Regions from separate parts of the Streptomyces sp. NPDC059169 genome, predicted to be linked through region 2. Evidence: predicted binding sites of a transcription regulator. Region 2 holds the regulator's gene; the other holds the start of a gene.

Region 1 (3,542 bases), on a different contig from region 2:
ATCCCAGCTCACCAAGATCGACAAGGGGCTACAGGAGCTGATCAAGCTGGGGCTCGTCGAGGACAGGCCCTACAAGATCTTCGGCGCCCAGGCCGAGGGCTGCTCCCCGGTGTCGGTGGCCTTCAAGGCCGGGCACGACGTGGTCAAGCCGCAGAAGCCCGACACCATCGCCAAGTCGCTCGCGATCGGCAACCCGGCTGACGGACCGTACGTCCTGGACATCTGCCGCCGCACCGGCGGTGCCGTCGAGGACGTCACCGACGAGCAGATCGTGGACGCGATCAAGCAGCTGGCCCGCACCGAGGGCATCTTCACGGAGACCGCGGGCGGCACGACCCTCGGCGTGGCGAAGAAGCTCATCGAGGCCGGTGTGATCGACCCGTCGCTCACCACCGTCGTCGTCAACACGGGTGACGGCCTGAAGACCCTCGACGCGGTGGCCCCCACCACGGGTATGTCCGCAGTCATCCGCCCCAACCTGGACTCCTTCCGAGAGGCTGGCCTCGCATGAGCGTCAACGTCCGCATCCCGACCATCCTCCGCACCTACACCGACGGTCGGGCCGAGGTGCCCGCCGAGGGCTCCACTCTCGGTGAGGTCATCGCCGACCTGGAGAAGAACCACACGGGCATCGCGGCCCGTGTCCTGGACGACCAGGGCAAGCTGCGTCGCTTCGTCAACGTGTACGTCAACGATGATGACGTGCGCTTCGAGCAGGGCCTGGAGACGGCGACCCCGGACGGCGCGGGAGTGTCGATCATCCCCGCCGTGGCCGGCGGCTGCTGACTGCGCAGCGTTATGCGAATTGCCCCCTCCGCAAGAGAAGCGGAGGGGGTAATTCCGTGGTGTCGGCCGCGGTAGAGTTGGGAAGTCCCCTTCACCGCGTGTGCCAGCCGCATATGAGAATGCGTCCCGACACGGCGAGAAGCAGCCAAAGTGTTCGAGCCTGATGCGCGTTAAGTGCGGTTTGCCCGGCCCGACTTGCCCGGGAATGCTCGCAATTTGGCCTGTTTCTTCTTTCGGCCCTGCCCAGAATTCTCGTCCGATTGACCTGTTGCAGACCGCGGTTGGACAGATACATTCAGCCGCGGTCGACGCGTTCCGGCGCACGCTCACACCTGTCAGTGGGCGAGGTCTGACCCGGGTCCGCGAAGTGCGGTCCTGTGCAAGGGCCAGTAATAGGGGAGTTAGGCATGGCTCAGGGCACCGTCAAGTGGTTCAACGCGGAGAAGGGGTATGGCTTCATCGCGGTCGACGGTGGTGCGGATGTATTCGTCCACTACAGCGCGATCCAGATGGACGGCTACCGCACCCTGGAGGAGGGCCAGCGAGTCGAGTTCGAGATCTCGCAGGGTCAGAAGGGGCCGCAGGCGGACATGGTCCGCGTAGCCGGCTGAGCGCCGACTGACTGCAGCAACGTGCGGAGGGCCCGCACCCATGCGTGGGTGCGGGCCCTCCGGCGTGTCCGGGACGGGACGGGGCGGGGTCCGCGGTCAGGCGGTCAGGCGGCCGGGCGGACGTCCTGCTGCGGCGTGGGCGCCGCAGCCGTGCGCGGTGCTTCCCGGTCCCCGGAAGCGCCCAGGGCCCGTGGGTGGGCGGCCGGGCGGACGTCCCGCTGCGGCGCGGGGTCGGGCGAAGCCGCTTGCACTCTCCGGGTCCGAGTGCTAATCATTGGCGTTAGCACTCTACGAGTGAGAGTGACAACGAAGGACCGGGTCGGTGAGGCCCGCACGCCGGGTGGGGCAGGGATCCACAAGGCAGGCAGGCCGTCCGTCGCGGGCGCCAGCGCGGTCCGGAGCAATCCTCCCCCGTGGCCTGCGGCGCGGGGGGAGACCCCAAGTCCGGGAGGACCACTTCACATGGCCAAGATCATCGCGTTCGACGAGGAGGCACGGCGCGGTCTCGAGCGCGGGATGAACCAGCTCGCCGACGCCGTCAAGGTCACCCTTGGCCCCAAGGGCCGGAACGTCGTCCTCGAGAAGAAGTGGGGCGCCCCCACGATCACCAACGACGGTGTCTCCATCGCCAAGGAGATCGAGCTCGAGGACCCGTACGAGAAGATCGGCGCCGAGCTGGTCAAGGAAGTCGCCAAGAAGACGGACGACGTCGCCGGTGACGGTACGACCACCGCGACCGTCCTCGCCCAGGCGCTCGTCCGCGAGGGTCTGCGCAACGTGGCGGCCGGCGCCAACCCGATGGCTCTGAAGCGCGGCATCGAGAAGGCCGTCGAGGCCGTCTCCGGCGCCCTGCTCGAGCAGGCCAAGGACGTGGAGACGAAGGAGCAGATCGCTTCCACCGCCTCCATCTCTGCCGCCGACACCCAGATCGGCGAGCTCATCGCCGAGGCGATGGACAAGGTCGGCAAGGAAGGCGTCATCACCGTCGAGGAGTCCCAGACCTTCGGTCTGGAGCTGGAGCTCACCGAGGGCATGCGCTTCGACAAGGGCTACATCTCGGCGTACTTCGCCACCGACATGGAGCGTATGGAGGCGTCCCTCGACGACCCGTACATCCTGATCGTCAACTCCAAGATCGGCTCGGTCAAGGACCTGCTGCCGCTCCTGGAGAAGGTCATGCAGTCCGGCAAGCCGCTGCTGATCATCGCCGAGGACGTCGAGGGCGAGGCCCTGTCGACCCTGGTGGTCAACAAGATCCGCGGCACCTTCAAGTCCGTCGCCGTCAAGGCCCCGGGCTTCGGCGACCGCCGCAAGGCCATGCTGCAGGACATCGCCATCCTCACCGGTGGCACGGTCATCTCCGAGGAGGTCGGCCTCAAGCTGGAGAACGCGGGCCTGGACCTGCTGGGCCGCGCCCGCAAGGTCGTCATCACCAAGGACGAGACCACGATCGTCGACGGTGCCGGTGACAGCGACCAGGTTGCCGGTCGCGTGAACCAGATCCGCGCCGAGATCGAGAACTCCGACTCGGACTACGACCGCGAGAAGCTCCAGGAGCGCCTCGCGAAGCTGGCCGGCGGCGTGGCCGTCATCAAGGCCGGTGCCGCGACCGAGGTCGAGCTCAAGGAGCGCAAGCACCGCATCGAGGACGCCGTCCGCAACGCGAAGGCGGCCGTCGAGGAGGGCATCGTCGCCGGTGGTGGCGTGGCCCTGCTGCAGGCCTCCCAGGTCTTCGAGAAGCTGGAGCTCGAGGGCGACGAGGCCACCGGTGCCCAGGCCGTGAAGCTGGCCCTGGAGGCCCCGCTCAAGCAGATCGCCGTCAACGCCGGCCTCGAGGGCGGTGTCGTGGTGGAGAAGGTGCGCAACCTGACCCCGGGCCACGGCCTGAACGCCGCGACCGGTGAGTACGTCGACCTGGTCGCCGAGGGCATCATCGACCCGGCGAAGGTGACCCGTTCCGCTCTGCAGAACGCGGCCTCCATCGCTGCGCTGTTCCTCACCACCGAGGCCGTCATCGCCGACAAGCCGGAGAAGGCCGCTGCGGCTGCTCCGGGCGGCATGCCGGGCGGTGACATGGACTTCTGATCGACCCACGTTGGTTGATCGACCGTCCTGAAGCCGAGGGCGGCACCCCACTCCCAGGGG
Region 2 (3,542 bases):
GGATCGCCGAGCGGGGTGTCGTACCAGGTAGCCTCACCGGCGAGCTGCTGGCGGTACACCTCCACCGCGGCGGGGTCGGCGTGCGGCGCCTGCGGCAGGAAGAGGTTCACCCCGAAGGCGCCCGAGGTCAGCACCCGCAGCTTCTTGATCTCGTGGTACATGCCGTCCGCCGTCTTGTACCCGGCGGCCAGGAATCCGAGGCCGCCGGCCTCGCACACGGCGGCGGCGAGCTCCGGACGGGAAGCGCCGCCCGCCATGGGGGCCTGCACGATCGGGTGACGACAGAGATCGGTCAGCGCGGAGGACATGCCCGCATGGTGCCACGTCCCCGCGCCCCGGCCGAATCCCGCCCTCCGCGGTGGTACGGGTACCCGCGGGCCCCGCGCCGTCGCCGGGGCCCGCCAGGTGAGGCGCACGCCTCAGCGTCCGTTGAACGCGTCCTTCAAACGGGAGAACAGCCCCTGCTGCCCCGGCTGGAACTGACCCATCGGCCGCTCCTCACCGCGCAGCTTCGCCAGCTCCCGCAGCAGCCGCTCCTGCTCCGGATCCAGCTTGGCCGGCGTCTGCACCTCGACGTGCACGATCAGATCACCTCGCCCGCCGCCGCGCAGGTGCGTCACGCCGCGGCCGTGCAGCGGGATCGACTGACCCGACTGGGTGCCCGGCCGGATGTCGACCTCCTCCATGCCGTCGAGCGTCTCCAGCGGCACCTTCGTGCCGAGCGCGCCCGCCGTCATCGGGATCGTCACCGTGCAGTGCAGATCATCGCCGCGCCGCTGGAACATCGGGTGCGGCAGCTCGTGGATCTCGACGTAGAGGTCACCGGCGGGACCACCGCCGGGGCCGACCTCGCCCTCGCCCGCGAGCTGGATCCGGGTGCCGTTGTCGACACCGGCGGGGATCTTGACCGTGAGCGTCCGGCGCGACCGGACCCGTCCGTCCCCCGCGCACTCGGGACACGGGGTCGGGACGACCGTGCCGAAGCCCTGGCACTGCGGGCACGGCCGCGAGGTCATGACCTGGCCCAGGAAGGACCGGGTCACCTGGGACACCTCACCGCGCCCGCGGCACATGTCACACGTCTGAGCCGAGGTGCCCGGCGCGGCGCCCTCGCCCGAGCAGGTCGTGCACACCACCGCGGTGTCGACCTGGATGTCCTTGGTGGTGCCGAAGGCCGCCTCCTTGAGCTCGACCTCCAGCCGGATCATGGCGTCCTGGCCGCGGCGCGTCCGGGACCTGGGCCCACGCTGGGACGCCGTGCCGAAGAACGCGTCCATGATGTCCGAGAAGTTACCGAAGCCGCCCGCACCGAAACCGCCCGCACCGCCTCCGCCGGCACCCGACAGCGGGTCACCGCCGAGGTCGTAGACCTGCTTCTTCTGCGGGTCCGACAGGACCTCGTAGGCGGCGTTGATCTCCTTGAAGCGCTCTTGCGTCTTCGGATCCGGGTTCACGTCGGGATGGAGCTCCCGCGCGAGCCTCCGGAAGGCCTTCTTGATCTCGTCCTGTGATGCGTCGCGGCGCACGCCGAGCACGGCGTAGTAGTCCGTGGCCACTTACGACTCCGCCAGGATCTGTCCGACGTAACGTGCCACTGCGCGTACCGCTCCCATCGTTCCGGGGTAGTCCATGCGGGTCGGTCCGACCACGCCGAGTTTGGCGACTGCTTCGTCGCCCGAACCGTAGCCGACCGCGACGACGGACGTGGCCGTGAGGCCCTCGTGGGCGTTCTCGTGCCCGATCCGTACGGTCATGCTCGAGTCCTTGGCCTCGCCGAGCAGCTTCAGCAGCACGACCTGCTCCTCAAGGGCCTCCAGAACGGGCCTGATGGTGAGCGGGAAGTCGTGCGCGAAGCGCGTCAGATTGGCCGTGCCGCCGATCATCAGCCGTTCCTCGGTCTCCTCGACGAGCGTTTCGAGCAAGGTCGCGAGGACGGTGGAGACGGTCGCGCGGTCCTCCAACTCGAAGGAGTCGGGGAGGTCCTGCACCAGCTGCGGCACATCGGTGAAACGCCGCCCGACGACCCGGCTGTTGAGCCGGGCCCGCAGATCTGCGAGCGACATGTCGGAGAACGGAGCCGGGCAGTCGACGTGCCGCTGCTCCACCCGTCCGGTGTCCGTGATCAGCACCAACATCAGCCGCGCGGGCGCCAGCGCCAGCAGCTCCACGTGCCGCACGGTCGAACGGGTCAGTGACGGGTACTGGACGACGGCGACCTGCCGGGTCAGCTGCGCGAGCAGCCGCACCGTCCGTGCCACGACGTCGTCGAGGTCGACCGCACCGTCCAGGAAGTTCTGGATGGCGCGGCGCTCCGGCGACGACAACGGCTTGACCCCCGCCAGCTTGTCGACGAACAGGCGGTAGCCCTTGTCGGTGGGGATCCGGCCGGCACTCGTGTGGGGCTGGGCGATGTAGCCGTCCTCCTCCAGCACCGCCATGTCGTTACGCACGGTGGCCGGCGAGACACCGAGCCTGTGCCGCTCGGTGAGGGCCTTGGAGCCGACGGGCTCCTCCGTCCCGACGTAGTCCTGGACGATGGCGCGCAGCACCTCGAGTCTGCGTTCGCTGAGCATCGCGCACACCTCCAGCTGTGGTCCGTCGACGGCTTCCCGGTCCTTGACTGGCACTCGCTCCGTTTGAGTGCCAGCTTCCCCGGCCCAGTGTACGGCGGGTGGGTACGCCCCGAGCAAGGGCGGACGGACACGCTACCTTCCCGCGGAACGACGGGACGCCCCAGGTCGCCCCGGGATAGCGTCGCCGTATGGACGTGAGTTGGGAAGACTTCGGGTGGGAGGGCCTCGCCGACGGCGTCGGCCGACGCCGCCTCCCGGTCTGGGACGCCACCGCGGGCCTGGTCGTCGGCGAGGGGGCCGCCCTGCTCTACGACACGGGCTCCACCCTCCGTGAAGGCGCCGCACTCCGCTCCCAGGCCGAGGCGCTGCTCGGGGGCCGCCGTGTGACGCATATCGCGCTCAGCCATCCCCACTTCGACCACGTGCTCGGCACCGCGGCGTTCGCCGCGGTCCGGGTGTACGGCGCGGTCGGCGTCGACGACCTCCTGATGCGCGAACGAGAGTCGCTGCGCGCCGACGCGGTGCGCCACGGGATGACACCCGACGAAGCCACGCAGGCCACGGACGTCCTGGTGGCCCCGCAGCACCTGGTGTCCGGGGAGTGGACCCTCGACCTCGGCGGCCGCCAGGTCCTGCTGGCGAACGTGGGCCCCGGCCACAGCGGCCACGACCTGGCCGTACTGGTGCCGGGCACTCCGGAGGTCGTCTTCTGCGGCGATCTGGTCGAAGAGTCCGGCGAACCGCAGGCCGGCACCGACGCCGTTCCCTCCCGCTGGCCCGCCGCGCTGGACCGGCTGCTGGAGCTCGGCGGCGAGGACGCGGTGTACGTGCCGGGCCACGGAGCCGCGGTCGGTGCCGGCTTCGTCCGTGCCCAACGCGACGAGCTGGCACGGCGGTTCGGGGTGTCATAGCGTCTGGCGCACGCGCAGCCCCGCCCGTGTCCCGTCCCACCGCCGGGACGGCACGGCC

The links. The regulator HrcA, encoded in region 2, represses chaperone genes, less so after heat shock. The targets are predictions, from matches to a motif close to TTNGCACTCNGNNNNNCNGAGTGCNAA.
Region 1: groL (chaperonin GroEL) is a predicted target of HrcA. The motif match lies at 1,678-1,704, and genes of this name have one in related genera.

Annotation. Positions count from the first base shown of each region.
Region 1 covers NZ_JBHZCF010000011.1:120,524-124,065, forward strand. Annotated here, with positions in the region: gene thrC (threonine synthase) at 1-511, shown strand, start outside; gene ACFXOM_RS21395 (MoaD/ThiS family protein) at 508-786, shown strand; gene ACFXOM_RS21400 (cold-shock protein) at 1,194-1,397, shown strand; gene groL (chaperonin GroEL) at 1,860-3,482, shown strand.
Region 2 covers NZ_JBHZCF010000009.1:252,505-256,046, forward strand. Annotated here, with positions in the region: gene ACFXOM_RS19180 (nitronate monooxygenase) at 1-308, opposite strand, end outside; gene dnaJ (molecular chaperone DnaJ) at 420-1,556, opposite strand; gene hrcA (heat-inducible transcriptional repressor HrcA) at 1,557-2,573, opposite strand; gene ACFXOM_RS19195 (MBL fold metallo-hydrolase) at 2,762-3,484, shown strand.